3 regions of the Pseudoxanthomonas sp. LjRoot206 genome follow, and region 1 is predicted to be linked to each of the others. Evidence: predicted binding sites of a transcription regulator. Region 1 holds the regulator's gene; each other region holds the start of a gene.
What was found. Region 1 encodes FliA, which starts transcription of late flagellar genes. Its sites were predicted from a motif close to TAAAGTTTNNCNNNCNNNGGCCGATAA; they were not measured.
Positions count from the first base shown of each region.

Region 1 (9,717 bases):
AGGAAGCCGGCGCCGCCCTTCAGCGTGTGGAAGCCGCGGAACACCGCGTTGAGCTGGCCGCTGTCGGACGGATCCTGTTCCAGCGTGACCAGCTGTTCGCCGAGCCGGTCGAGGATCTCCTGCGCTTCGATCAGAAAGTCGGCGGCGATTTCAGGCGTGACGGCGGACATGGGCGGGTCGGTTACCGGGCAGGCGATCAGCGGGAGGAATCGAGCAGGCGCATCGCGTGGGCGTGGCGGCGGCGCAGGAAGCGCCCCACCACGACATCGCAGACCAGCAGCAATCCCACGAACAGCAGGACGACGGGGTGGCGGGAACGGCGGGCAGCAGCGGACATGACGGGTCTCCGGTTCCGCAGCGCGCGTCCCCCGGGGCTACAACCCCAGGCCGGACAGCAGGTCGTCGGCGTCGTCCTGCGAAAACGCATTGCGGTCAAGACCAGCAACGGCCGGGCCGGCGAGTTCTGAACCCTTGTCCTGCTTTTTTTCCGGCGGCGGCAGGCCGAGCGCGCCGAAACCCTCGTGCACGCGGCGCACGATGCCGGCCACGCGACGGATGATCTGGCCCGTCAGGTCCTGGTAGCTCTGCGCCAGCGCCATCTCGGACAGCCCCTTGCCGATGCTGTCGACCAGTGCGGCCTGGTCGGCCGACAGGTCGGTGGCTTTCAGCCGCGTGGCGTAGCCGCGGCACTGTTCGGCCAGGTCCAGCGTCTTGTGGCTGGCCTGTTCGGTCATCTCGACCACATGGTCGAGGCGGGAGCAGGCATCGTCGAGTTCGCCGGCGTCGGTCGGCGGCAGTTCGCCCAGCGTCTGCGCCAGCTCGCGGGCCAGGCGACCCAGGCCCTGCATCATCGGCTGCGTGCGCCAGGCGGCGATGGCGTCCAGTTCGCGGCGCCAGCCGGCTTCGTCGCCCTGTTCCAGGGCATCGAGCGCGGTCTGCAGTTTTTCCACCAGCGCCGCACGGGCGCCGGTGGCGTCGGCGACGGCGTTCATCAGGCGGCCGCTCCCAGGCGTTCGAAGATCTTTCCGAGCTTCTCTTCCAGCGTCTGCGCCGTGAACGGCTTGATGATGTAGCCGTTCACGCCGTTCTGCGCGGCTTCGATGATCTGCTCGCGCTTGGCCTCGGCGGTCACCATCAGCACCGGCAGGGTCTTGAAGCGGTCGTCGGCGCGGATCGACTTGAGCAGTTCGATGCCGGTCATGCCGGGCATGTTCCAGTCGGTGACCACGAAATCGAAGCTGCCCTGGGCCAGCGCGACCAGCGCGGTGTTGCCGTCGTCGGCCTCGGCCGTGTTCGTGTAGCCCAGGTCGTTGAGCAGGTTCTTGATGATGCGGCGCATCGTGGAGAAGTCATCCACGATGAGGATGCGCATGTTCTTGTTGGTCACGGGTGCTCCGGTGTTGCGTGGACGGTGGGACTGGTGGGGATATCGGCCGGGGGCGGGAAAGATTTAGGCGAACGCTAAAGCTGCTCTTGTAGGAGCGCCCTCGGGCGCGATGCTTTTGCTCGCATCGACCGAAACGCATCGCGCCCCAGGGCGCTCCTACAGGGTCATGGGGTTGCCTGGGTCACTCGTCGTCTTCCAGTCCCGCATCGGCCTTCTCGAAGACCTGCAGGCGTCCACGCAGGCGCACCATCGCCTGGCCGTGGATCTGGCAGACGCGGGATTCGCTCACGCCGAGCACCGCGCCGATTTCCTTCAGGTTGAGTTCCTGTTCGTAGTACATCGACAGCACCAGCTGCTCGCGTTCGGGCAGCTGGCCGATGCACTTGACCAGTTGCTGGCGGAACTCGCTGCGCTCCAGGTTCTGCTGCGGCGACGGACCGCCGGTGCGCGTGGTGTTGGGCTCGCCGTGGTCGTCGATGTGCGATTCCAGACTCAACACCTGGCCGCGCGCGGCGTCTTCCATCAGGCGCAGGTATTCGGGCAACGGCATCTCCATCGCGCTCGCCACTTCGGTGGCGATGGCGGCACGGCCGGTGCGCTGCTCGATCTCGCGCACGGTGGCCGCGGCCTGGCGGGCGCGGCGGTGGACCGAGCGCGGTACCCAGTCGCCGCGACGGATCTCGTCGATCATCGAGCCGCGGATGCGGATCGAGGCGTAGGTCTCGAACGAGGCGCCCTGTTCGGCGTCGTAGCTGCGCGAGGCTTCCAGCAGGCCGATCATGCCGGCCTGCACCAGGTCGTCGATCTCCACGCTGGCCGGCAGCCGAGCCGCCAGGTGGTGGGCGATGCGGCGCACCAGGTCGGCGTGCTGGGTGACGAAGTCGTTGGCATTGCCGCGCTGGACGGCGCGGTACTGGGCGGCGGCGGTGTTCATGCGGCCACCCCGCGCTGGATCAGGCGTTCGACGAAGAACTCCACGTTGCCGCGCGCGCCGACCGGCGGCTGCCAACGCGCGGTGGTGCGGGCGATATCGGTGATGGCGCGGGCGGACGGGCTGCCCGGGTAGGCCTTCACCACTGGCTGCTGGCGCTGCACCGCACGGCGCAGCCAGTCGTCCTGCGGTACGGCGCCCAGGTAGTGCAGGGCGACATCGCCGAGGAAACGTTCGCAGACGCGGGCGAGCTTTTCGTACAGCTTGCGGCCCTCGTTGGGGTCGCGGACCATGTTCGCGACGACGTGGACACGGTCCAGGCCGCGTTCGCGCGCCAGTACCTTGATCAGTGCGTAGGCGTCGGTGATCGAGGCCGGTTCGTCGCAGACCACCACCACGGTGTCCTGCGCGGCCTGGCAGAAGGTCAGCACGCTGTCGCTGATGCCGGCGGCCGTATCGACCACCATGAAGTCGAGGGCGCGCTGCAGTTCGGAGAACACGTTGACCAGGCCGACATGCTCGGCCGGCGTCAGTTCGGCCATGTGGCGGAAACCCGACGAGGCCGGTACCACCAGCACGCCTTCGGGACCTTCCAGCAGTACGTCTTCCAGCCCACAACGGCCGGCGATCAGGTCGGCCAGGGTGAACTTGGGCGACAGGCCGAGCAGTACGTCGACGTTGGCCAGGCCGAGGTCGGCGTCCATCAGCAGCGTGCGCTTGCCCATTTCGGCCAGCGACACGGCGAGGTTGACCGACACATTGGTCTTGCCCACGCCGCCCTTGCCGCCGGTGACGGCGACGACACGCACGGGATGGAAGGCGCCGGGCAACGGCGGGGTGCTGCGGGGGTTGGTCTGCAGCGGGTGATCAGGCGACATGGGTGGCCTCGGTCGAGCAGGGTTCATCGGCTTCGCGGCGCAGCTGGTCCAGCCGCAGCACGAGGTGGGCGCTGTTGGCGCGGTGGAGGTCGTCGGGGACGCGCTGGCCGTCGGTCACCCAGGTCATCGGCAACTGGTGGTCGACGACCACGCTCAGTGCGCTGCCCAGGCGGCCGGTCTCGTCCAGCTTGGTGAGCACCACGCCTTGCGGCTGCACGGTGCTGAAGCGGCGGACCACTTCGTCCAGGTCGGAGAAGTGCGAATTGGCCGGCAGGCACAGCAGGGTCTTGACCTGGCCGGAGGCGCGCAGCCAGTTGAGCTGGCCGACCAGGTTGCGGTCGCGCTGGCCGAGGCCGGCGGTGTCGATCAGCACCAGCTTGTAGTCGCGCAGGCGTTCCAGCACCAGCGCCAGGGTCTGCGCGCTGTCGGCCTCGTGCACGGCGATGCCGAGCTGGCGACCGTAGCCGTGCAGCTGTTCGCGGCCGCCGACGCGCACGGTGTCGGTGGTGACCAGCGCCACGTCGCGGGCGTTGTGGCGCTGCGCGAAGCAGGCCGCCAGCTTGGCGATGGTCGTGGTCTTGCCGGCACCGGTGGGACCGACCAGGGCGATGACGCCGCCGGTGTCCAGCAGGTCGGTGTCGAGCACCGGCAGCTTCTTCGACAGCAGGCCCAGCATCAGGCCGCGGCCGCGGTGCAGTTCGGTGTCGGCGGGGATCTGCAGGGCGATGTCGCGGGTGATGCCGGCGTCGAAGCCGTAGTCTTCCATCAGCTCCATCGCCTGCATGCGCACCGGCGAGCCGCGCAGGCGCTCGTCGGTGAGGCGGTGCATCTCGCGCTCGATCATCTCGCGCATGGCGGACAGTTCGCCGCGCATCTGCACCAGTTGTTCGTCGCTTTCGCGGGCCTGCGCGGCATCGTCGGTGACGACGGTCAGCGTCGGCACGGTGACGGCAGCGGGTACCGGCGCGGGGGTGGCCGCGGTGATGCGGCTGGCGTGCAGGGCCGCGACAGGTGCCGGCTCCGGGTCGGGCAGCGACACCGGCGGCGCAATGGACGGCAGCAGCGTGTCCAGGTCCAGGGTGTCGTCGGCCTCGACGCGCGGTGCGACCGGACGGCGCGGCGGCGCGATGGGCTCGATCGCGGCGACCGGTTCGTTGGCGGGCGCGGCGGGGAGGCAGGCAGCCAGCTTGGCGGCGAAGGATTCGGGTTCGATCAGCAGCGGCGCGAGGTCGCGCACGACCGGCGCCGGAGTCTCGGCGGCCGGTGCGCGCGGCGCCACGATCGGTGCGATCGCGGCGACCGGAGCAGGCGCGGGGGCGACAGGCTTCGTCGTCTCGGCACGCGGTGCGGCCGGAGCGGCGGGCGCGGCCGACTGGCGACGGGAGAAGTAGCTGGCGGCGGCTTCGGCGGGCGACAGGGTCGGCGCGTTCGCGGCCGGTCCCTGCGGCGCAGGGTCGAGCAGCGGATGCAACGGAGCGGCGGGCGTGGCCGGGCGCATCGCGTCCAGGGTGTGCTTCACCAGCGCTTCGTCGTAATTGCTGGCGGCGACGATTTCCACGCCGTCCTCGGTGACGCGGTTGGACAGGATCACCGCGTCCGGACCGTGTTCCTGCCGCACCATCGCGAAGGCGGTGCGCATGTCGGGAGCAACGAAGCGTTTGATTTTCATGTCAGGAGCCGGGATTCGGGATTGGGGATTCGGCATTCGCAGGAGCAGGAGCAGAGCATCGTTTTCGGCGATGCAGATGGATTCGAGTTGTCGTTTTCATTCGATCGCTCTCCGATAACAGGGAGCCGCTTGTGGCGAATCCCGAATCCCCATTCCCCAATCCCGGCTTTCAACTGATCGTGCCGACCAGCTTCAACCGCTTGTCCTCGGGAACCTCGCTGTAGGCCAGCACCGACAGCGAGGGGACGCTGTGGCGGACCAGGCGGGCGAGGGCGGCGCGGACCGTTCCCGGTACCAGCACCACCGCAGGCTCGCTGCGGGATTCCTGCTTGGTCACCACGTCGGCGAGGCTCTGGTGCAGGCGTTCCGCCAGTCCCGGTTCCAGCGCCGCGCCGGTTCCCTGGGTGCTGTCCTGCAAGACGCGTTCCAGATTCGGCGCCAAGGTATAGACGGGCAGTTCCGGCGCCATCCCGGAGATCTCCTGCACGATGAAACGGCCCAGCGAGGTGCGCACGGCGGCGGTGAGCGCGGCCGGATCGGTGTTCTGCGGGGCGAACTCGACCAGCGACTCGGCGATGCGGCGCAGTTGGCGGATCGGCACGCGCTCGATCAGCAGGTTCTGCAGCACGCGCACCACGGTGGCCAGCGGCAGCGCCTTCGGGGTGAGGTCCTCGACCAGCTTCGGCGCGCTGCGGCCCAGCTGCGCCAGCAGCTGCTGCACTTCCTCGTGGCCCAGCAGTTCCGGCGCGTGTTCGCGCACCAGGTGCGAGAGGTGGGTGGCCATCACCGTGGCCGGATCGACCACGGTATAGCCCAGCGATTCGGCGGTGGCCTTCTGGTGCGACTGGATCCACACCGCGTCCAGGCCGAACGCCGGATCCTTGCCGGGAATGCCGTCGATGGTGCCGAAGGCGCCGCCCGGGTCGAGCGCGAGTTCGCGGTCGGGGTGGATCTCCGCCGACGCGACCGGCACGCCGTGCACCAGCAGGCGGTAGCCGTTGGACGGCAGCTCCAGGTTGTCGCGGATATGCACCGGCGGCACCAGGAAGCCGAGGTCCTGGGTCAGCTTGCGGCGCACCGCCTTGATGCGCGACATCAGTTCGCCGCCCTGATTCTTGTCGACCAGCGGGATCAGCCGGTAACCGACCTCCAGGCCCAGCGGATCGACCGGGCGCAGCTCGTCCCAGGTCAGTTCGGCATTGCGGTCGGGCGCCGCGCCCGGGCCGGTCAGTGCAGGCACGTCGCCGGCGGCGGCCTCGGGCCCCTCCTGGGTCCGCTTCCACATCTTCCAGGCCAGGTAGCCGATGCCGGCGGCCAGCGTCAAAAAGGCGACGTTGGGCATGCCGGGCACCAGCCCGACCAGGCCCAGCACGCCGGCGGCCACCGCCAGCGCCTTGTGCTGGCCGAAGGCCTGGCCCATGACGGCCTGGCCCATGTCTTCCGAGCGCGAGGCGCGGGTGACCAGCATGGCCACCGCCGACGACACCAGCAGGGCGGGCAGCTGGGCGACCAGGCCGTCGCCGATCGACAGGAGCGTATAGGTCGAGGCCGCCTCGGCCGCCGGCATGCCGTGCTGGAACATGCCCACGGCGAATCCGCCGATGAGGTTGATGAACAGGATCAGGATCCCGGCGATGGCGTCGCCGCGGATGAACTTGTTGGCACCGTCCATCGAGCCGTAGAAGTCGGCTTCCGCGCGGACTTCCTCGCGGCGCGCCTTGGCTTCCTCGCGGGTCAGCACGCCGGCGTTGAGGTCGGCGTCGATGGCCATCTGCTTGCCGGGCATCGCGTCCAGGATGAAGCGGGCCGACACTTCGGCGATGCGGCCCGCGCCCTTGGTGATGACCACGAAGTTGATGATGGTCAGGATGGCGAACACCACGATGCCGACGGCGTAATTGCCGCCCACCACGAATTCGCCGAACGCGGCGATGACCTTGCCGGCAGCGTCATGGCCGTCCTGGCCGTTGAGCAGGATCACGCGGGTGGACGCCACGTTCAGCGCCAGCCGCAGCATGGTGGTCATCAGCAGGATGATCGGGAAGATCGTGAAGTCCAGCGGGCGCTTCACGTAGATCACCGCCAGCAGCACCACCAGCGAAATGGCGATGTTGAAGCTGAAGAGCGCGTCCAGCACCGGCGGTGCCAGCGGCACCACGATCATGGCCAGCAGCGCCAGTACCACCAGCGGCGCGCCCAGGCCGTTCTTCAGCATGTCCATCCAGCGCAGGCCGCCGGCCGGTTGCGCACTCATGCCTTGCCTCCGTGCTCATCCACGTCGAGGGACGGCAGGTCGGGCAGGGGGGCCTCGCCCACGCGCCAGGCACGCAGCTGGTACACGTAGGACAGGATCTGGGCGACGGCGGCGTACAGTCTCACGGGTATCTCCCGGCCAAGCTGACCTTCGCGATACAAGGCGCGTGCCAAAGGCGGCGCGGAGACGATGGCGATGCGATGGGCGTCGGCGACCTCGCGGATGCGCAGGGCCAGCTCGTCCACGCCCTTGGCGACCACGGTGGGGGCGCCCATCTGGCCGGCCTGGTACTTCAGCGCCACGGCGTAGTGGGTCGGGTTGACCACGATCACGTCGGCCTTCGGCACGTCTTCCATCATCCGGCGCTGCGACATCTGGTGCTGCATCTGGCGGATGCGGCCCTTCACCTCCGGGCTGCCCTCGCTCTCCTTCATCTCCTTGCGCAGCTCTTCGCGGGTCATCTTCAGCTTCCGCAGCCAGTTCCACTTCTGGTACGGGGCATCGATGGCGGCGAGCAGGATCAGCCCTCCGGTGGTCGCCAGCAGCAGGGTGCTGGTGAACTTCAGGCCGCTGCGCACCGCCTGCTCCAGCGGCATGGTCAGCAGCTCGCGCAACGGATTCAGGCCCAGCTTCAGGCAGATCACCGCCGCGCCGCCGATCAGGGCCACGCGCAGCAGGGATTTGAGCAGTTCGGCCACGCTCTCGGCGCCGTACAGGCGCTTGAGGCCGGAGGCGGGGTTCAGGCGCTTGAAATCGGGCATCAGCGACTTCTGCGAAAACCGAAGGCCGCTCATCGCCACCGGCGCGGCCAGGCCGGCCAGCACGCAGATGCCGGCTACTGGCGCGATCGCGACCAGCAGCTTCAGCATCATCAGCCCGACATAGCCGAACAGCTGGTCCGGCTGGCGCATCAGCATGGGATCGGGGGTCAGCGCGATCTTCATCCAGCCCAGCGCGTTGCGCGCCAGGCCGGGGCCCATGCCGATGATCGCCAGCACGCCCGCACCGAACACCGCCGCCGTCGCCAGCTCGCGCGAACGCGGGATGTTGCCCTGCTCACGGGCTTCGCGAAGTCGTTTCTCGGTGGGTAATTCGGTGCGTTCGCCGCTTTCGTCCTGCTCAGACATGGCGTGTTTCCGACGGGGTCGCGGCGGTCTCTGCAAGACCCGTTCCATTCCGACGCGGAATCCCGGCGTGAAATTGCCTAACGTCACGGGGGGCGACTACGATGCCTGCCGATGCTCCGCTTCCTCCGCCAACGCCGCTTCGCCCTGCTGCGCCTGCCCGCGCTGGCGGTGCTGTTGCTGGCGGTACTTGCCAATCCCGTGCTGGCGTCGCTCGGCGACCTGCACGAACTTGGCAGCGGCAACGAGCACCTGCACGCCGTCAACGAACATGCCGGCGCGGCCGGCGGCCACGCGCATGCCGATGGCGATGACGGCGAACGCGACCTGCTGCATGCGCTGATGCATGCCAGCCATTGCTGCGGCCACCTGACGGCCATCATGCCGGCACCGATGCGCGTGCCGGCCATGGTCCTGCCCGTCGCGGTCCCCGTCATGGCGACGGTGCCGGTGGCGCACGCGCCGCGCGCCTCGCTGCTGCGTCCTCCGATCTCCGCGTGATGCCGCGGCCGGCCTGACCTCGCGTCGCGCCGGCGTTCCATCACCGATTCCGGAGACTTCCCATGTGGTTGCGACTGGCGGCATTGGCCGCCTTCGCGATCGCGCCGTGCGTGCACGCACAGGCGCCATCGCTTGCTGTTCCCTCTGAGACCCTGACACTGGACGATGCCATCGCGCGGGTCGCCCGTGTCCATCCCGACCTGCGCCTGTTCGGTGCGCGTACCGAAACCCTGCTCGCCGAGCGCGAGGCCGCATTGCTGCGGCCAGCGCTGCGGGCCGGCCTGGACGTGGAAAACGTCCTCGGCAGCGGTGCCGCGAGCGGCGTCCGCCAGGCCGAAGCCACGCTGACGCTCGCCGGCGTGCTCGAGCGCGGCGGCAAGCTCGATGCACGCCGCGCGCTGGCGCAGTCGCGCATCGACGCACTCGCGATGCAGCGCGAAACCCAGCGCCTGGACCTGCTCGCCGATGTCGCGCGCCGCTACCTCGCCGTCGCCGGCGCACGGGCACAGCAGCGCATCGCCGAGCAGGACATCGCGCAGCGGCGGCGTACCGTCGCCGGCGCGCGGCAGCGTCTGCAGGCCGGCGCATCGCCGGAATCGGTCGTGCTGACCGCGCAGGCGGCGCTGGCGCGCGCCGAACTGGCCCTGATGCGTGCCGACCAGCAGCAGGCCGCCGCGCGCCAGCACCTGGCGGCGCTGTGGGGCGAGCGGGCACCGCGCTTCGAGGTCGCCGCCGGCGATCCGCTGGCGTTGCCCGTGGTCACCGACGTGGCCGACCTGGCAGCCCTGCTGGAAGGCACGCCGGAACTGGCCCAGTTCGCCGACGAGCGCCGCATCCGTGAAGCACGGGTCCGGTTGGCACGGACCGCTTCCACTCCCGATCTCGACTGGCAGGTGGGTGTCCGCCGGATACAGGACAGCGGCGATAGCGCGCTGGTCGGTGGCGTATCGCTGGCCTTGGGCGGCGCCCGCCG
Region 1 covers NZ_JBGFFI010000009.1:1,859-11,575, forward strand. Annotated here, with positions in the region: gene AC04MD_RS19750 (chemotaxis protein CheA) at 1-170, opposite strand, end outside; gene AC04MD_RS19755 (hypothetical protein) at 197-337, opposite strand; gene AC04MD_RS19760 (protein phosphatase CheZ) at 375-992, opposite strand; gene AC04MD_RS19765 (chemotaxis response regulator CheY) at 992-1,372, opposite strand; gene AC04MD_RS19770 (RNA polymerase sigma factor FliA) at 1,569-2,321, opposite strand; gene AC04MD_RS19775 (MinD/ParA family protein) at 2,318-3,196, opposite strand; gene flhF (flagellar biosynthesis protein FlhF) at 3,186-4,865, opposite strand; gene flhA (flagellar biosynthesis protein FlhA) at 5,035-7,119, opposite strand; gene flhB (flagellar biosynthesis protein FlhB) at 7,116-8,246, opposite strand; gene AC04MD_RS19795 (hypothetical protein) at 8,358-8,744, shown strand; gene AC04MD_RS19800 (TolC family protein) at 8,807-9,717, shown strand, end outside.

Region 2 (9,717 bases), on a different contig from region 1:
GCGCCATGCTGGCGGGTGTCGCCGTTCACCTGCAGGGTCAGCGTCCGGTCTTCCAGCACGCCAACATCGGCGGCAGGCACGAGCTCGCTGATCGGCGCCGAGTGGTCGAATCCCTTACCGGTATCCCAGGGCAGGCCCTTGGCCTTGGCAGCGCCCTGCAGATCGCGGCGCGTGAGGTCCAGGCCGACGCCGTAGGCGATCACCAGGGCCTGCGCGGCTTCGCGTGCGAGCGGACCGGCGGGTGCGTTGGTACCGAGGGCGACGACCAGTTCCACTTCATGGTGGAGGTCCTGCGTGCCGGGCGGGTAGGGCACATCCGCGCCGCTGGTGACGAGGGCGTCGGCGGGCTTGTGGAAGAACACGGGGGTTCCGCGATCCGCCTTCGAGGCCGGCGCCGGGGCGCCCATCTCGCGTGCGTGGTCGGCGAAATTGCGTCCCACGCAGAAGATCCGCCGGACCGGGAACGTGGCGCCGCCTCGCACGGGAACGCGCGGGATGGGCGGGGCGGGAATGAGGTCGGTCATGGCGGCCAGGCGGAAAGGAAGCGGCCGCAGAGTGTAGGCGGGAACCGGGTTCCCGCGGGCGTCGTCAGCGCGGCAGCGGCAGCACCGGCTTGCGCACCACGTGGTACTCGGCGTCGACCACGCGCACATCGCGGGCCTGCGGTTTGCCGCGCTGGCGGACCAGCTTGTAGACCAGGCCGCCGGCGATCATCGCTGCGCCCACGAATACGCTGAAGAACACCAGCACGCCCAGCAGCGCAACGCCCAGCAGGCCCAGGCCGACCCGCAGCAGCGGATGGCGCGGCTTGCGCGGAGCGAACACATTGCGGAAAGCGTTGAACTGGAAGTGGCGTGCGTACATGGCGTTGCGTCGTGACAGAATGCGGCGGGGGCCGGTGCCGCAGTATCGGATGACCGTTATGTGACCGTGTGAGGACTTCGTTAAACGCCATGCGACTGAGTGCACTGAATGACATCGTCGACGGCGGTTTTGCCGAGGTTGAGGCCAAGATCGGCGACGATGCCGAATCATTGATTCTCTTCCGTGAAGGCAACGACGTCCGTGCCTGGCTGAATGTCTGTCCGCATGCGGGCCGCCGCCTCGACTGGGCGCCGGGCCAGTTCCTCAAGAGCAAGGACGGCCATCTGGTGTGCGCCGCCCATGGCGCCTCGTTCGAACTGGTGCATGGCGACTGCGTCGCCGGGCCCTGCCGCGGAGATTCGCTGCGTGCCGTCGCCGTGCAGGTGCGCGACGACGGGGTATGGCTGGCCTGACCGGCAGGCGTCAGTCGACGCCTTGCACGATCACGCAATGCCAGCCGGTGCGGTAGGTCTCGTAGCCCGGTGAGGCCGCGTGCGCGATGCATTGGGCACGGCCATCGATGACGAGGTCCACCGCGGCACGCGGCTGGGCGAACAGCGCGCCGCGCCCCGGAAAGTCCAGGCGCGTCGCCGTCGCCTCGCCGCGCACGGTATCGGCCAGCACCTGCCCGTGGCCGTCGACGATGCACACCCGGCTGCGGCGCCATTCGGCTGCCGACAGTGGCGTGTGCTCCACGATCGTCTGCGCCAGCGCGTCCCAGCGGAACACGATGCCGAGGACGCCGAGCGGGCGACCGGTCACGCGGCCGCCTTCGCGCACGGTGCACGCGTAGACCAGCACGCGTTCGCCGCCAGCCAGCGGGCTGCGGTGCATCGACTGGAAGCCGAATTCCTCGCCGCTGGCGGTGGTCATCGTCGACTGGAACCACGCCTGCTGGGCCACCGACTGCCCTGCGGAGCGGTATTGGCGCGGTCGTCCGTTGGCGATGATGTTGCCCTGCAGGTCGGCCAGCACCAGATCGAAATAGACGGTGTACGAATCCAGGATCTGGCCGAGCCGTTGGCTGGCATGAGCAAGGGTGGCGGGCTGCGCGTCCTGCAGGGCGGCCACCATGGCGGCGTCGGTGGCCCACCAGCGCACGTCGCAGCTGCGCTCGTAGAGGTTGCGGTCGATCAGGTCGATATTGGCCAGCGCCAGGTCGGTCAACCGGGTACGGCGCACATTCGTCTGTAACTGGTCCAATCGTCCCCGCAGATCGGTACTCGTATGGCCGGCCATGCGATCGATCTCCTGCGCCGTATCGCTCACCCGCCGCGACAGCGTATCCATCTCTTCGGCGATCACCCCGAAGCTGCGCCCCGCGGCGCCGATGCGGACCGCCTCGATGCGGGCGTTCATCGAGATGATGCGGGTGACGCGGTTGATCTCGTCGATCTTCTGCAGCGACTGGCGCAACTGCTTCAGTAGCGAATCCGACAGGCCGGACACCGACTGGATATGGTCATCGATACCGGCGTCGGACACGGGTGCGACAGTGCATACGTTCATGGATCTCCTTGCGAGGGCGGGAAGGGAGGCGCCCGATCCCGCCTGGCGTCGCTGTTCCCTTGGTTGAGGCGCTATCGGCGCGTCCGTGGAGCGCTTTAATCGGCACCGTCGCGGTGCGCGTTTGCCCCGCGATGGGGCGCTGCCGTGCCTCCCTGTGCGATGGCGTCCGCCCACCGTGCGACCATGGCGCGTCCCCCGACGGCGCCCCGAGTGACCGGCATGATGATTCCCTCGCTGCTCGACACCGATCTCTACAAGCTCACGATGATGCAGGCGGTGCTGCACCAGCATCCCGGCGCGCAGGTGCTGTACCGCTTCAAGTGCCGCACGCCGGGCGTGGATCTGGTGCAGCACCTGGACGCTATCTCGGCGGAGATCGACCGGCTCTGCACGCTGCGCTTCAGCGACGACGAACTGCGCTTCCTGTCCACGCTGCGCTACATCAAGCCGGACTTCGTCGATTTCCTGGAGCAGTTCCAGCTGCGCCGGCGCCATGTGCACATCGCGCCTTCCACGCAGGTGCCGGGCGAACTCGACCTGACCATCGACGGCCCGTGGCTGCAGACGATCCTGTTCGAAGTACCGGTGCTGGCGATCATCAGCGAGACCTGGATGCGCGCGCAGCCCGATGGCGACCTGCAGGAGGGCGAGCATCGCCTGCATGCCAAGCTGGAGCGCCTGCGCGATGCAGCGCCGGACTGCACGATCACCGACTTCGGTACGCGGCGACGCTATTCGCACGATTGGCACGCCCGGCTGTTGCCGATCTGCCAGCAGGTGTTGGGCGGGCAATTCGTCGGCACCAGCAATATCCATTTCGCGCGCCGGTACGGGATGACGCCGCACGGCACGATGGCGCACGAGTGGCTGCAGGCGTTCCAGCAGCTGGGGCCGCGTCTTCGCGACTCTCAGCGCGCCGCGTTCGAGGCGTGGGCGCAGGAATACCGGGGCGACCTCGGCATCGCGCTGTCGGACGTGGTAGGACTGGATGCCTTCCTGCGCGACTTCGACCTGTACTTCAGCAAGCTGTTCGATGGCATGCGCCACGACTCCGGCGATCCGCTCACATGGGGCGACCGCGTCATCGCGCACCTGGAGTCGCAGCGGATCGATCCGCAGGGCAAGACGCTGGTCTTCAGCGATGGCCTGGACATCGAAGCGGTGCTGCGCATCCACGCGCATTTCCGCGGGCGTTGCAAGGTCGGCTTCGGCATCGGTACCAACCTGACCAACGATGTCGGTCCCAAGCCGCTGCAGCTGGTACTGAAGATGGTGCGTTGCCAGGGTCAGCCGGTGGCCAAGGTCAGCGACACGCCCGGCAAGGGCATGAGCGACGATCCCGATTTCGTGGCCTACCTGCGCAAGGTGTTCGGACTGCCGACGGAGTGAGGCGGACGCCACTTTCCCAAACGCGCGGGCTACGCTCTAGAATGCGACGCTTTGCAGCCATGGGGATGGCGATGTCGGATACGGGGACGTGCGCCAACTGCGCACGGGTAGTCGATGGTTCCGAGCAGAAATTCTGTCCGGCATGCGGCCAGCCCACGCCGATGCATCGCATCGACTGGCACTTCCTGGGCCATGAGCTGGAGCACAGCGTGCTGCACATGGACCGGGGCATCCTTTACTCGCTGAAGGAACTGATGCTGCGGCCAGGGCACTTGATGCGGGCCTACCTCGACGGTCAGCGTGCGAAGCAGGTCAAGCCGCTGTTGCTAATCATGATGAGTGCGGCCGTCGTGGTGCTGCTGAGCAAGTATTTGGCCGGGGGTGACGTGATGGCCGGAATGGCAGCCGCGGCGAATCAGGCCGCCGACCTGCCCGGGCCGTTGGCAGTGATTTCCAGGTCGATCAGCGAGTGGATGAATGCCTATTTCGCGGCCGCGACCCTGCTGCTTCTGCCGTTCGAGGCTGCGGCGTTCCGGCTGGCGTTCCGTCGCACCGGCTCGCTGAACTATCCGGAATGGTTGGTGATCACCGCGTTCCTGACCGTACAGACATTCGTGTTCTGGTCGATCGCGTTGCTGCTGCAGCGCTGGATACCGGGCGCGCCTGCTTGGTCGGTACTGGTGTCCACCGCCTATGGCGTGTTTTCCCTGATGCAATTGTTCCAGCCGTATCCGCGCTGGAAGTCGTTGCTGCGCGGCATCCTGGGATACGGAATCTTTTTCGCGTTCACCCAGGTTGCAATGGGGCTCCTTGCCCTCGCGGTAGTGGCGACCTCGTTGCGGGGATAGCACGACCCATGCGTTCGGACGCGCCGGAATGGCTGGGCCTGGATCCCCACCGCGTAGTCCAAAGAAAACGCCGGCACGAGGCCGGCGTTTCCATCGAAGCGATCCGGGTCGCCCGCGCCGCAGGCGTTTGCCTTACTTCAGCGCCTTGAACCGCAGGCGGTGCGGGCGCGCGCCTTCTTCACCCAGGCGACGCTTCTTGTCTTCCTCGTACTCGCGGTAGTTGCCCTGGAAGAACTCCACGTGCGAATCGCCTTCGAAGGCGAGGATGTGTGTGGCGATGCGGTCCAGGAACCAGCGATCATGCGAAATGACGAAGGTATTGCCGGGGAACTCCAGCAGCGCGTCTTCCAGCGCGCGCAGCGTTTCGATGTCCAGGTCGTTCGACGGTTCGTCGAGCAGCAGCACGTTGCCACCCTGTAACAGCGTCTTGGCCATGTGCAGGCGACCACGTTCACCGCCGGACAGCGAGCCGACCATCTTCTGCTGGTCCTGGCCCTTGAAGTTGAAGCGGCCGATGTACGCGCGCGACTGGATCTCCACGCCATTGATGTTGAGGATGTCCAGGCCGCCCGAGATTTCCTGGAAGACGTTGTGGTTGCCTTCCAGCTTGTCGCGGCTCTGGTCCACGTAGGCCAGCTGCACGGTCGGGCCCTTGACGATCTCGCCGGCGTCCGGCTTTTCCTGCCCGGTGATCATCTTGAACAGCGTCGACTTGCCGGCGCCGTTCGGACCGATGATGCCGACGATGGCGCCGCCGGGGACGAGGAAGCTCAGGTTGTCGATCAGCAGGCGGTCGCCGAATTTCTTCGAGACGTTCTTGAACTCGATCACCGAATTGCCCAGGCGCTCGCCCGGCGGGATGAAGATCTCGTTGGTCTCGTTGCGGCGCTGGTAGTCGACCGACTGCAGCTCTTCCAGGCGGGCCAGGCGCGCCTTGCCCTTCGAGCGGCCACCCTTGGCGTTCTGGCGCGACCACTCCAGTTCCTTCTGGATGGCCTTCTGACGGGCCTTTTCCTGGTTGTCTTCCTGCTTCAGGCGCTCGTCCTTCTGCACCAGCCAGTCGGTGTAGTTGCCCTTCCACGGGATGCCGCGGCCGCGGTCGAGCTCGAGGATCCACTCGGCGGCGTTGTCGAGGAAGTAGCGATCGTGGGTCACGGCCACCACGGTGCCGGTATAGCGGGCGAGGAACTGTTCCAGCCACTCGACGGACTCGGCGTCCAAGTGGTTGGTCGGTTCGTCGAGCAGCAGCATGTCCGGCTTCTGCAGCAACAGGCGGCACAGCGCCACGCGGCGCTTCTCGCCGCCGGACAGCTTGCCGACGATCGCGTCCCACGGCGGCAGGCGCAGCGCGTCGGCGGCCACGTCCAGCTGGTTTTCCAGCGTGTGCGCGTCACCGGCGGCGAGGATCGCTTCCAAGCGTTCCTGCTCCTTGGCCAGCGCATCGAAGTCGGCACCTTCCTCGGCGTAGGCGGCATACACCGCTTCCAGCGCAGCCTGGGCCTGCAACACATCGCCCACGCCTTCCTCTACGGCCTGGCGGACGGTGTGCTCCGGGTTGAGTTCCGGCTCCTGCGCCAGGTAGCCGACCTTGATGCCGGGCTGCGGACGGGCCTCGCCTTCGAAATCCGTGTCCACGCCGGCCATGATCTTCAGCACCGTGGACTTGCCGGCGCCGTTCAGGCCCAGCAGGCCGATCTTCGCGCCCGGGAAAAACGACAGCGAGATGTCCTTGATGATCTGCCGCTTGGGCGGGACCACCTTGCTGACCCGGTTCATGGTGTAGATGTATTGCGAGGACATGCAGGCTCCGGTACGCAGGCCCCGGCGCCCGGCCGGGCAGCGGCGGGCGGGGAGGCAGAAGGGAAGGCGGCGATTATAGCCGCTCGGGCGCGGCCGACCGCCGGCTGAATACATTCCATCGACATGGATTTGACGCGGCCGTAACCGTTTTCCAGCCGGAATCGGTTCAGACGGGATCGGCATGATGGGCTCACGTGCCACACAGAGGGCTTTCCATGAACACCAAGCGTCTTTTCCAGGGTATGGCCTGCGCCGTCCTCGCCTTCGCCGTCACCGCTCCCGTGCTGGCGCGCGACGACGACCGCGGCAACCGCGGCCGTTCGCACCACTACGACCGTCGCGATGATCGACGGGACGACCGCCGCGACTGGCGTGAGGACCGTCGGGACGATCGTCGCGACCACCGCGACCAGCGCCAGGCCTACCGCCACGGCTACCACGATGGCCGTCGGGACGATCGTCACCATGACCGTCGTTACGACGACCGCCGCTACTACGCGCCCCCGCCGCGCGTGGTCTATCGCCCGGCCCCCAGCTACCACCGGTGGGCGAGGGGCCAGCGTTACCACGACTACTACCGTGGTCCGGTCTACGTGGTGAACGACTACAACTACTACCACCTGCGTCGCCCGCCCCATGGCTACCGCTGGATCCGCGACGACCGCGGCAACCTGCTGATGGTCGCCATCGCCACCGGCATCATCGCCGACCTGCTGCTGCATCACTGAGCCAGGCGGTCCGATGCCCCGAAAAGCGCGCTCCGGCGCGCTTTTCCTTTTCGCGGGCCGGGTGGCCGGGGGCCGGCCGGGCTACAATCGGACCTCCTGCCCGCCCTTGCCCCGGAGACCCGATGTTCCCGCGCGACGCCCGCATCGAAACCTACGATCCCGAACTGGCCCAGGCCATCGCCAACGAGGCGCGCCGGCAGGAGGATCACGTCGAGCTGATCGCCAGCGAGAACTACGCCAGCCCCCGCGTCCTGGAAGCCCAGGGCAGCGTGCTGACCAACAAGTACGCCGAGGGCTACCCGCACAAGCGCTATTACGGCGGTTGCGAATACGTCGACGTGGCGGAGCAGCTGGCCATCGACCGGGTGAAGCAGCTCTTCGGTGCCGACTACGCCAACGTGCAGCCGCATTCCGGCTCGCAGGCCAACCAGGCGGTGTATTTCGCCCTGCTGCAGCCGGGCGACACCATCCTCGGCATGTCGCTGGCCCACGGCGGCCACCTGACCCACGGCGCCAAGGTCAATGCCTCTGGCAAGATCTTCAATGCGATCCAGTACGGCGTGAACGACCAGGGCCTGATCGACTACGACGAAGTCGAGAAGCTGGCGCTGGAGCACAAGCCGAAGATGGTCGTGGCCGGTTTCTCCGCCTACTCGCAGGTCGTCGACTGGGCGCGCTTCCGCGCCATCGCCGACAAGGTCGGCGCCTACCTGTTCGTGGACATGGCGCACGTGGCCGGCCTGGTCGCCGCCGGTGTCTACCCGAACCCGTTGCCGCATGCGCACGTGGTCACCTCGACCACCCACAAGACGCTGCGCGGTCCGCGCGGCGGCATCATCGTCGCCAAGGGCGCGGGCGAGGAGATCGAGAAGAAGCTGCAGAGCATCGTCTTCCCGGGCATCCAGGGAGGTCCGCTGATGCACGTCATCGCGGCCAAGGCCGTGGCCTTCAAGGAAGCGCTGGAGCCGGAATTCAAGACCTACCAGACGCAGGTGGTGAAGAACGCGCAGGCGATGGCGAAGACGATCATCGCGCGCGGCTACAAGATCGTGTCCGGCGGCACCCAGAACCACCTGATGCTGGTCGACATGATCGGCAAGGACGTCAGCGGCAAGGACGCGGAAGAGGCGCTGGGCAAGGCGCACATCACCGTCAACAAGAACTCGGTGCCCAACGACCCGCGCAAGCCGTTCGTGACCTCGGGCCTGCGCATCGGCACGCCGGCCGTCACCACGCGCGGCTATGGCGAGCAGGACTGCATCGACCTGGCCAACTGGATCTGCGACGTGCTGGATGCCCCGGGCGACGAGGCCGTGCTGGCGAAGGTGCGCGATGCGGTGACTGCGCAGTGCCGGAAGTATCCGGTTTACGGCTGAAAAGCGAGGAGTGAGTGATGAGGAGTGAGGAACGAGTGACAGCAATCGCACATCGATGGCGGGACGGCATCGCCTCTGCTCACTCCTCACTTCTCCCCGCTCACACCTGATCCGATGCACTGCCCCTTCTGCCAGCACACCGACACCCGCGTGATCGACTCGCGCGTGTCCGAAGACGGCGCGACGATCCGTCGCCGCCGCGAGTGCGAGGCGTGCGGGGAGCGGTTCTCTACCCTGGAGAACATCGAGATCAAGCTGCCGGCGGTCATCAAGGGCGATGGCCGCCGCGATACCTTCGATGCGCGCAAGCTGCGCGCCGGGTTCGACCGCGCGCTGCAGAAGCGGCCGGTGTCGGAAGAGCAGATCGAGGCCGCGGTGCGCGCGGTCATCCATGCCATTCGCATGAGCGGCGAGCGCGAGATCGCATCGCGCAAGATCGGCGAGCTTGTGATGAGCGAGCTGCGCAAGCTGGACCACGTGGGCTACGTGCGCTTCGCGTCGGTCTACCGCAGCTTCGAGGACGTGGCCGACTTCCGCGACGAGATCGAGAAGCTGGAGCGCGACCTGCCCGCCGCCGGTCAGCTGTCGCTGCTGAGCGGCGACGTGGTGCCGTTCGACAAGCACGCGGACAAGAACAAGAAGCGCTGAGCCGTGCGCATCGAGGCGATCGGACGGCACCCGGCGTGCATCGAGCCGCTTGCGCGCTGGCACCACCAGGAATGGGGTGCGCTCTACGACGACTGGACACTGGACGCCGCCACCGCCGAGCTGGTGGACCACGCCACGCGCACCTCGCTGCCGACCACGCTGCTGTTGATGGATGGCGAGGACCTGCTGGGCTCGGTCAGCCTGCTGGTCGAAGACGCCCCGGCGCTGCAGGATCGCGGCAGTCCGTGGCTGGGCAGCCTGTTCGTGCTGCCGGAAGCGCGCGGTCGGGGCGGCGGACGCGTTCTCGTCGAGGCGGCGGTCGCGCACGCGGCGGGCGAGGGCGTGGCGCTGTTGCGTCTGTTCACCCTGTGGCACGAGGACTTCTACGCATCGCTCGGGTGGCAGGTGGAGGAGCGCACCACGCTGCACGGCACGCCGGTGGTGATCATGTCGATCCGGCCCGCGCAGCGGGTGGCGCATACTGCCTTACCCGTTCCAGAAGATGCCGCATGACTACCGCACGGACCCCGCGATGAGAACGGCGGCGTTGATCGC
Region 2 covers NZ_JBGFFI010000002.1:684,746-694,462, forward strand. Annotated here, with positions in the region: gene AC04MD_RS07925 (fumarylacetoacetate hydrolase family protein) at 1-524, opposite strand, end outside; gene AC04MD_RS07930 (hypothetical protein) at 589-864, opposite strand; gene AC04MD_RS07935 (Rieske (2Fe-2S) protein) at 954-1,277, shown strand; gene AC04MD_RS07940 (methyl-accepting chemotaxis protein) at 1,288-2,373, opposite strand; gene pncB (nicotinate phosphoribosyltransferase) at 2,593-3,762, shown strand; gene AC04MD_RS07950 (DUF3667 domain-containing protein) at 3,804-4,610, shown strand; gene ettA (energy-dependent translational throttle protein EttA) at 4,743-6,410, opposite strand; gene AC04MD_RS07960 (RcnB family protein) at 6,626-7,138, shown strand; gene glyA (serine hydroxymethyltransferase) at 7,261-8,514, shown strand; gene nrdR (transcriptional regulator NrdR) at 8,629-9,162, shown strand; gene AC04MD_RS07975 (GNAT family N-acetyltransferase) at 9,166-9,675, shown strand; gene AC04MD_RS07980 (hypothetical protein) at 9,710-9,717, shown strand, end outside.
Region 2: a site for FliA is predicted at 2,445-2,471, ahead of AC04MD_RS07940 (methyl-accepting chemotaxis protein). Genes of this name have one in related genera too.

Region 3 (9,717 bases), on a different contig from region 1:
AGAGGGGTTGGGGTGAGGGGTAACGGAGTCCATCGCCTGTGCGGACATTGGACCTAGCCAGAGGCACGCTGCCGCTTCGGCTTTCTTGGCCTGACGGGATGGTCGCCTGACCTGCAAGCATGGTGCCGCTCGCCGCGGGTGGCGTCCCTTGACCAGCCATTCGGCTGTTGAGAAGCGCTTCTTTGCTCGTGCAAAGAAAGGAACCAAAGAAACACGCCCCAGGCGGCACGCCCTGCGCTTCGCTCCGGGTCCGCGAGCGGGCCGGGAATTTTCGTATGGCACATCCATGTGCCATACGAAAACCCCGTCATCCATGACGGCGCCCTTCGGGTTGTACCCGGCCCACTCGCCGTGCCTCATGGGGAGCCCGAAAAGCAGGAGCAACCGCGACGCGTCGGCTTTGGCTCTCGGGCCCCCTGAGGTCCGGCAGTCACGGCGGGTAAAACCCGCAGGGCGGCGCACAGGACGTGCGCCGTTTTCGGCCGGGGCAGGATGCCCCGTACGAAAATTCCCGCCGGGACTGCGTACCCGCCGCGTGCGGCGGGCGGACCGCCGGCGTGTGCTTTCTTTTGCTTACTTTTCTTTGCACAAGCAAAGAAAAGTAAGGCCCCCGCGGCGAGCGGCGCCATGGCTGAGTAAAAGAAGATCCATCCCGCAAGGCCAGCGAACCAAAGGCTCGTCGCGGATGTGGTGGCTGCCAGGGGCGGCCTGAGGACACGGGCTCCGTTGCCCCTCACCCCAACCCCTCTCCCGCGGGGAGAGGGGCTTGACTGGCACACCGCTTGCAGCTTCCCCGCCGATGAACCTCCGGACCCCGCCCATGCTGCGCCTCACCTTCGCCCTGATCGGCGCCCTGACCGCATGCAGCGTCCTGGCCGCCGACTTCCAGCCGGTCGACAGCATCAAGGCCGCCGCTCTCGGCGCCCTGCCGGCCGGCAGCGAAGCCGACGCCACGCTCGATCCCGCCCTGCGCCTGCCACGCTGCGGCGCCGCGCTGGTTGCGCGCGTGCAGGGCAGCAACAGCGTGGAAGTCAGCTGTCCGCAGGATGCCGGCTGGCGCCTGTTCGTGCCGGTGCGCGTGCGCCGCAGCCAGACCGTGCTGGTGCTGGCGCGCGGCGTCGCGCCCGGCGAAACGATTACGGCCGACGCCTTCGTCGCCGAGCGCCGCGACGCTTCGCGCATTGTCGGTGCGGCGGTGGCGGATCCGGCCCAGGCCGTGGGCCGCGTCGCGCGCCGCATGCTGTCGGCCGGATCGGTGCTGGCCTCGACCGACCTGGTCGCCCAGCGCCTCATCCGCCGCGGCGACAACGTGGCACTGGTGTCCCGCCGTGGCGGGGTGGAAGTCCGCGTAGCCGGCAAGGCGCTCGGCGATGCCGGCGAGAACGAGCGGGTGACCGTCGAAAACCTGTCCTCGCGCCGCGTGGTGCAGGGAATCGTGGGGGCGGGCGGCGACGTCTGGGTGAGTCGATGAAAAAAAATCCACATCCGCCCTCAAGATGTCCGGGAGAGGGCCGATACCGACGCTGGGTGGAAGGACATCGGGCGAAATCCGGTGTCCCCTCGGAATTGTGCGATCCGTCACTAAAGTCCACCGGGTGGCGGCCGATAACTCCTATGAACCCTGTTACAGGCGACTGACATGAACCAGAAAATCGAAGGCACTCCCCCTGCCGCCATCCGCACCACCGGCCCCGTGAGCGGCCGTGTGGCCTCCGCCGGCGCCGATCGTTCCAGCCCCGTGGAAGCCAGTGCGGCGGGCGACAGCCTGCGACTGACCGGCGAAGCCACCAGCCTGCAGGCGATGCAGCGCGAACTGGCCGCGGCCCCGGCGATCAACGAAGCCCGCGTGGCGGCCGTGCGCGAAGCACTGCAGGCAGGCACGTACAAGATCAACGCCGAGGCGATCGCCGACGGCATGCTGGGCCTGGAAGACCAGCTGGGCGGCTGAGCACGATGACGCACGCGTCCCTCCAGCGACTGTCCGCGGCCCTGGAAGAGGAGCGTCGCGCCATCGTCGAGCACGACGTGGAAGCGCTCGTGCGCTGCACGCAGGACAAACTGGATGCGCTGCGCGCGCTGGAAACCGCCGCCGCCGGCTTCGGCTTCCCCGACGACCTGCGCGAAAGCCTGGCCGACCTGGCCGACAAGAACCACGCCAACGGCATCCTGCTGGCGCGCCGGCGCCGCGAAGTGAACTGGGCGCTGCGCCATCTTGGCCGCACCGAAAGCCACGGCGCCTACGACGCGCAGGGCCAGACCTCGACGGCCTCCGCGCCGCGCCCGCTCGCGGTCGCCTGAGCCTGGTGCCGGATCCGCAAACTGCGACTCCGCACCTTGCCGCTCCTGCGGCCGCGCCGGATACTGGCGCCCCATCGCCGCCACCCGATCCATCCGTGGCCACAGACCCGCTTACGACTCCGCCTTCCGGCGCCTGCACCGTCGACGACATCCCGAGCTTCGCCGACCTGAAGGCGCTGGCCGAACTGATGGACGATGGGTACCTGCTGTGCCGGGGCGATGCGCGCCCGTTGCACGCCAACGCCGCCGCGCGCGCGCTGGTCAACGACGAGGCCGATGCGCTCGGCGCGCTGTCGCGGCTGCTGCCGGCCGATGCGATCCGCACCGCGCGCGAGACCGGCCGCTGGAATGCCGACCTGACGCTCGACGATGGCCTGGTGCTGCAGGTGCGCGCCTACTTCCACGACAGCCCCGGCGGCGGTCATTGCATGGTCGTCTTCCACGACGTCAGCGAGGCGCATGCGCGCCAGCAGGAACTGCAGCGCCGCCATGCGCAGCTGCGCCAGACGCTGGTGCGCCTGGCCGGTGCGCAGGAACAGCTGGTGCAGTCCGAGAAGATGGCGTCCATCGGCCAGCTGGCCGCCGGCGTCGCGCACGAGATCAACAATCCGATCGGCTACGTGCATTCCAACCTCGGCTCGCTGCAGGAATACCTGCACAGCCTGTTCTCGCTGATCGAGGTCTACGAGCGCGCGCTGCGCCTGCCGGACCCGAAGGCGATGCTGCCCGAGATCGAAGACCTGCGCGCGCGTTCCGACATCGACTTCATCACCGGCGACCTGCCGCAGCTGATGTCCGAATCGCGCGAGGGCATCGAGCGGGTCACCGCGATCGTGCGCAACCTGAAGGACTTCTCGTACTCGGGCCGCGACGACAGCTGGAAATCCGCCGACCTGCACGCCGGTCTGGATTCCACCATCAACATCATCTGGAACGAGCTGAAGTACAAGGTCACGCTGGAGAAGCACTACGGCAAGCTGCCGCTGGTGCAGTGCCGACCGTCGGAGTTGAACCAGGTGTTCATGAACATCCTGCTCAACGCCAGCCACGCCATCGACGAACGCGGCACGATCACGGTCAGCACCGGCGTGGAAGGCGAGGAGGTCTGGGTCGAGGTCCAGGACAGCGGCCACGGCATTCCCGACGAGATCCTGCAGCGCATCTTCGATCCGTTCTTCACCACCAAGCCGGTCGGCAGCGGCACCGGGCTGGGCCTGTCGATCTCCTACGGCATCGTCAAGAAGCACAACGGCCGCATCGAAGCGCGCAACGTGCCCGGTGCTGGCGCCTGCTTCCGCATCACCCTGCCGATCCGCCAGCCGGCCGCCGACGCGGCGTGAGTGATTCTGATCGCTGATGTTCGTCGTCCCAGCGCACGCTGGGACCCATGTTGATGTTTTTCGCCGTGCAACAGTCAGGCAAGATCAAGATGGATTCCGGCGTTCGCCGGAATGACGGCGTAACTATTCGAAAAACGCCAGCTTCTTCGCCCGCGGCAACCGCTTCAGCTCCGCCTCTGCGCGCGACGCCGCGCTGCGGTCCGGATAACTGCGGCTGGCCAGCACGCGCACCGGCGGGTTCGCGCGCGTGTACTTCGCGCCGGTGCCGGCGACATGCGCGGCATAGCGCGCCTCCAGACGGTTGGTGATGCCGGCGTAGAAGCTGCCGCTGCGGCATTCGAGCAGGTACAGGCACCAACCTGCCGGCGTCGGCGCTCCGCTGTCAGGCATGCGCGCGGTGGTGCGGCTGGTTCTCGTAGGTGGTGAAGGCCTGGCGGATGTGTTCGCGCAGGTCGTCGTCGTTCCACGGCTTGGTCAGGAAGCGGTAGATCTCGCCGCGGTTGATCGCCTCGGTCACCGTGGCCAGGTCGGTGTAGCCGGACAGCACCAGGCGCACCGTGTCCGGGTACAGCAGGCGCACGCGGCCGAGGAACTCGGTGCCGCTCATGTCCGACATGCGCTGGTCGGACAGGATGACCTGCACATCGTTGGTGGCCAGCAGTTCGAAAGCATCGGTGACGTTGCTGGCGGCGAGGATGCGGTAGCCGTCGCGGCGGAACAGGCGTACCAGCGATCGCAGGATGTTCTCTTCGTCATCCAGCAGCAGCAGCGTGCGGTCGGGCTTGGTGGCGGCGAACGCGTCGGCACGCAGGTAGCGGCGGCGCAACACGGCGCCGGCGTCCTCGGCCGACATCGGCTCGCCGAACAGATGGCCCTGGAACATGTCGCACTGGTTGCGGCGCAGGAAGCCCAACTGCATGTCGGTCTCCACGCCATGTGCGATGACCTTCATGCCCAGCTGGTGGCCCATCGCGATGATGGCGCAGGTGATGGCGACCTCGCGGTTGCCGGACGGCACGCCCTTCACGAAATTGCGGTCGATCTTGATCTTGTCCACCGAGAAGCGCACCAGCGAATCCAGGTTGGAATCGCCCATGCCGAAATCGTCCAGCGTCAGCCGCACACCCTCGCGGTGCAGCTGCGCCAGCGTGCGGTGGACCAGGTTCATGTCCTTGGCCAGCGCGTTCTGGCGGACTTCCAGCACCACCATCTGCGGCGGGATGCCGGCTTCCTGCATCGCCTCCAGCACTTCGGACACGAAGCTGGGGCGCAGCAGCTGCAGGGTGGAGACGTTGACCGCGATCTCGAAGTCGTCGAAGCCCCAGTCGCGCCAGACGCGCGCCTGCTTGAAGGCGTTGCGCAGCACCCAGTCGCCGATCTGCACGATGACGCCGAGCTTCTCTGCCACGTGCATGAAGCGTTCCGGCACCAGCAGGCCCAGCGCGGGCGAGTACCAGCGCAGCAGCGTCTCCATGCCGATGACGCGGCCGTCGTGCGCATTGATCTGCGGCTGGTAGAACAGGCGCAGTTCGTTGTGGTGGATGGCGTTGACGATCTGCCGCGCGATGATGCTGTCGCTGCGCGCGGTGATCGCGGCGCCGCGCCGGTACAGGCGCACCAGGTTCATGCCCTCGTGCTTGGCCTGTTCCATCGCGCTTTCCGCGCATTGCAGCAGGCCCGACGCGGTGTCGGCATGCTCCGGGCACAATGCCACGCCAAGCGTGCCGGTCAGGAACAGGGTGTACGGCAGCACCGTCATCGGCAGTTCGATCTGCTCGCGCAGCTGGTCGCCGAAGCGCTCCGGCGGCAGCGTGCCCGGTACGCGCGGTACCGCCACGATGAATTCGTCGCTGCCGTGGCGCCAGGCGCGCGCGTCCGGACCCAGTGCCTGCTGCAGGCGGTCGCTGAGGATGGCCAGCGCTTCGTCGCCGACTTCCACGCCCATGTTCTCGTTGATCGAGCGGAAGTGGTCGATGTCCAGGTACAGCAGCATCAACGGCGTGCCGTCGTTGGTGGCGGACTCGACCATGCGTTGCAGGTCGGGTTCGCCGGCACCGAGGCGCGGCAGGCGGGGCAGGTGGGCGTGCTCGGAATTCACGCGGGATCGGCGGGGGTGGCGGGCAGGGGCCCATAGGGTAGGCGAAGTCGCCAATGCGTGCCCGTCATGGCGTCGAGCCTGCCGTCCACCATGGCGGCCAGCGCCTGCAGCAAGGGCAGGTCCGCGCAGTCGATGTCGGCATCCGATTGCAGGTCGAGGGTCGTCGCGCCCGTTGCGTCCTCGTCCCCTGCGAGCATCAGGACCAGCGCGTTGTGCGCCCGCGAGGCGGTGCGCATCACGGTCTGCGCGATGCGGAACGCGACCAGTGCGCGGTCCGTCGCCAGCGGATGCGGCAACCCGGCCAGTGCGATGCCAGCACCAGGAAACAGTCGCTCGTGTTCGGCACGCAGGGCGGCATCCAGGCCGATCGAGTCCAGTTGCGGCGGATGCAGCGTCGCATGCAGGTCGCGCACGAGCGCGACCGCTTCGTCGCTCGCGCGGATGATCTCCTGCAGGTCTTCCCGGCGGATCTCCGGATCGTCCTCGGACTGCACCAGGTGCGCGCCCATGCGGATCGCCGACAGCGACTGCCCGACCTGGTTGTGCAGGGCGCGACCGACGCGATGGCGGTCGGCTTCCTGCAGGCGGAACAGCTGCAACAGCAGGTCTGGAGGCGTCGTCGGCATGGGCGGCGTAGAGACGGGTACGGTCGCAGTATGCCAGCCGGGCCACGGCGTGATGGCGCGACGTCGTCCCGAACGGACACGGGGCGGCCATCGCTGGCCGCCCCGTGTCGTCGTTCCTGCGTTGCCGTCGCGCGATCAGAACAGCTCGACGGTACCCGCACCCATGTTCTGCTGCGCGACCGGCTTGTGCGGCGGGCGCTCCCACTCGGTGCGCTGGTCGCGCAGGCGGTTGCCGATCAGGCGCAGCGCGCTGAGCAGTTCGTTGTCGGTGGCGCCGCCGGAGCGGTGCAGCAGTTCCTGCAGGGCCAGCGCTTCCTTGTTGATCGCGGTCAGGCGGTCCAGGTGGGTCTGCGCGCTGCCCAGCGACTGGGTGGCGATGTCCTCGAACTGCAGCGAGCGGACCGCCTCGGCGACGCTGGCGTCGATGGCGTGGCCGCAGACCGAGACCTCGCGCATGCCGTCGCCCAGCGAGGCGTTGATCGCCGCGACCTGGTTCAGCATGCCGGCCGCTTCGCTGCGCGCTTCCCGCGAGCGGTCGAGGTCGCGCGAGGCCATGTTCGACACGGTGTCGCGCACCTTGGCGATCGATTCCTTGGAGCTGTGGGCCAGCTTGCGGATCTGCTCGTTGAAGGCGGTGGAGCGCTCGGACAGGTTGCGCACCTCGTCGGCCACCACCGCGAACCCGCGACCGGCTTCGCCGGCACGCGCGGCTTCGATGGCCGCGTTCAGCGCCAGCAGGTTGGTCTGGTCGGCGATCGACTTGACGTCTTCCAGCAGCGAGAAGATGCCGTCCAGGTGCTGCGCCATGTCGTCGATGTGGTGCACGGTGGTGCCGCTCTGGCCGGCCACCTGCTCCAGCGCTTCGACCAACTGCTCCATGCGCTGGCTGGCGTTCTGGGCGAAGCGCGCCACGTCCACGCCGGCACGGTCGCCGTCGCCGTTGCGATCGATGATGCGGGAGATCGCCGCGCTCTGTTCGCGCGACTTGCGGTTCATCGCGTCGAAGCTGCCACCCAGGTTGTTGACGGCCTCGCGGATCAGCTCGCGGGCACGGTCGATCTCACCACGCGAGCCTTCGATCTCGTTGTTGACGAAGCGGCGCAGTTCGGTGAGCAGGGCATCCTGCTCACGCACGACGCTGGCGTGCTCGGGGGAAATCTGATGCGAGTTCACGACGGTCAGCCAGGCGAAGATCAGCCAGGCCAGGGTCAGTGATGTCAGCAGCGCCCATTGCAGGGCGTTGGGCCAGTCGAAACCGACCGACACCGGGAACAGCACGGTCAGGATGAGGGGTGCCGCCAGACGAACCAGGATGCGCGAATACATGGGTGCTCTCTGCTGAAGCTCACTGATGAGTATCGGCCGTGGGGAACGGCTCTTTAGGCGGGAAATCCGGCGGTTTTGCGGTGGCCGGCGATCTGTGACCGGCGTTGCGGCTTGTGGTAGGAGCGACGTCAGTCGCGACCGCGCCATGCAGGGGTCATGGGCTGCATGGGGTGAGATGTCCGCCCGTGACCGCTTCTCCTATGCACCGGACATCGGTGAGCCGGTAGGCGTGCGGTCGCGACTTACGTCGCTCCTACAGTCGCTTCCGCAGGATCGGTGCTCAGGCGATCGCCGCCGCCAGGTCGAGCAGGCGCTGGGCGATGCGTTCCAGCGGCAGGGCTTCCTTGGCCGCGCCCAGGCGCATGGCGGCGCCGGGCATGCCCCAGACCACGCTGGTCGCTTCGTCCTGCACCAGCGTGGGCGCGCCGGCCCGGCTCATCTCCAGCAGGCCCCGCGCGCCGTCGTCGCCCATGCCGGTGAGGATGGCGCCGACCGCGTTGCCGCCGGCGCTCTGCGCGACCGAGCGGAACAGCACGTCGACCGCCGGCTTGTGGCGGTTCACCGCCGGGCCGTCGTCGATGCGGGCCCGCCAGCGCGCGCCGTCGCGGATGATCCGCATGTGCTGGCCGCCGGGCGGCAGGTAGGCATGGCCGGGCAGGATGGCCTCGCCATCGCTGGCCTCGCGCACGGCCATGGCCGAGTGGCGGTCCAGCCGTTCGGCGAAAGCGCGGCTGAAACCGGCGGGAATATGCTGGGTCAGCACGATCGCGGGTGCGTCGGCGGGCATCTGCTCCAGCACCACGCGCAGGGCTTCGGTGCCGCCGGCGGAGGCGCCGATGGCGATCAGCCGGTCGGTGGTGCGGAAGCGCAGGGCGGGCGGCGCGGGCAGGGCCGTGTCCAGGCCGACGCGCGGCGCACCCGTACGCGCCAGCGGGCGCACGCGCGCTTTCGCCGCCGTCTTGACCTTGGCGACGATTTCATCGGAATACGCCTGCAAGCCGCTGGCGACATCGAGCTTGGGCTTGGAGACGAAGTCCACCGCCCCCAGCGCCAGCGCCTGCAGCGTGGTGTCGGCGCCGCGCTCGGTCAGCGAGGAGATCATCACCACCGGCATCGGCCGCAGCCGCATGACGTTCTCCAGGAACGCCAGGCCGTCCATGCGCGGCATCTCCACGTCCAGCGTCATCACGTCGGGATTCAGGCGCTTGATCTTGTCGCGCGCCAGCAGCGGATCGGCGGCGGAACCGACGACCTCGATGCCGGGGTCGCGCGACAGGATTTCGGTCAGGATCTGGCGCACCACCGCCGAGTCGTCGACGATCAGCACACGGCAAGGGGTCGTACTCATCAGAACAGCTCCACGCCGCCGGTGACGGGGGCCTTGGACAGGCGGGCGCGGGCCGCGGACTCGGCGGCCAGCACTTCGGCATCGTGGGCGTGCGGCAGGCGCTGCACGACCGCGCGGCCGGTTTCGGGGAAGTACCAGACCTTGCGCGGATGGATGCCGCGCAGGTCCTCGGCCACCACCGGGATGCGCTCGGCCTCCAGGTAGCGGCGGACGAACTCGGCGTTGCGCGTACCGACGGGATTGCTGGTGAAGCCCTTCAGCACGTTGGCGCCGCCGAACACCTTGGCCTGCAGCCGGCTGCGCGCGGCGCCGCGCTTGAGCAGGTCGTTGATCAGCAGCTCCATCGCGTAGCTGCCGTAGCGCGCGGGCGCACCGTCGCCGACGTTGCCGTCGGGCAGCAGGAAGTGGTTCATGCCGCCCAGTTTCAGCAGCGGGTCGCGGATGCAGGCGGCCACGCACGAGCCCAGCACGGTGACCAGCGCGGTGTGGTCGTCCACCACCAGGTATTGCGTGGGCAGCAGCTTGGCCGCTTCGGTCTTGAAGCGGATGTCGTGGTAGCGCAGCACGCTGCCATCGGCGAAGGCGGCCGCGGCGGCGCTCATGCGGTGCCCTTGGCGCGGCGGTACAGCGTGCGGCCGCAGGGCTGGATGATGTCCGCCGCGTGCAGGTAGTTTTCCGAGT
Region 3 covers NZ_JBGFFI010000005.1:42,458-52,174, reverse strand. Annotated here, with positions in the region: gene flgA (flagellar basal body P-ring formation chaperone FlgA) at 824-1,471, shown strand; gene flgM (flagellar biosynthesis anti-sigma factor FlgM) at 1,640-1,948, shown strand; gene AC04MD_RS15665 (flagellar protein FlgN) at 1,954-2,298, shown strand; gene AC04MD_RS15660 (ATP-binding protein) at 2,487-3,638, shown strand; gene AC04MD_RS15655 (GIY-YIG nuclease family protein) at 3,762-4,028, opposite strand; gene AC04MD_RS15650 (EAL domain-containing protein) at 4,021-5,736, opposite strand; gene AC04MD_RS15645 (sensor histidine kinase) at 5,733-6,362, opposite strand; gene AC04MD_RS15640 (methyl-accepting chemotaxis protein) at 6,498-7,688, opposite strand; gene AC04MD_RS15635 (protein-glutamate methylesterase/protein-glutamine glutaminase) at 7,969-9,036, opposite strand; gene cheD (chemoreceptor glutamine deamidase CheD) at 9,036-9,638, opposite strand; gene AC04MD_RS15625 (CheR family methyltransferase) at 9,635-9,717, opposite strand, start outside.
Region 3: a site for FliA is predicted at 1,583-1,609, ahead of flgM (flagellar biosynthesis anti-sigma factor FlgM). Genes of this name have one in related genera too.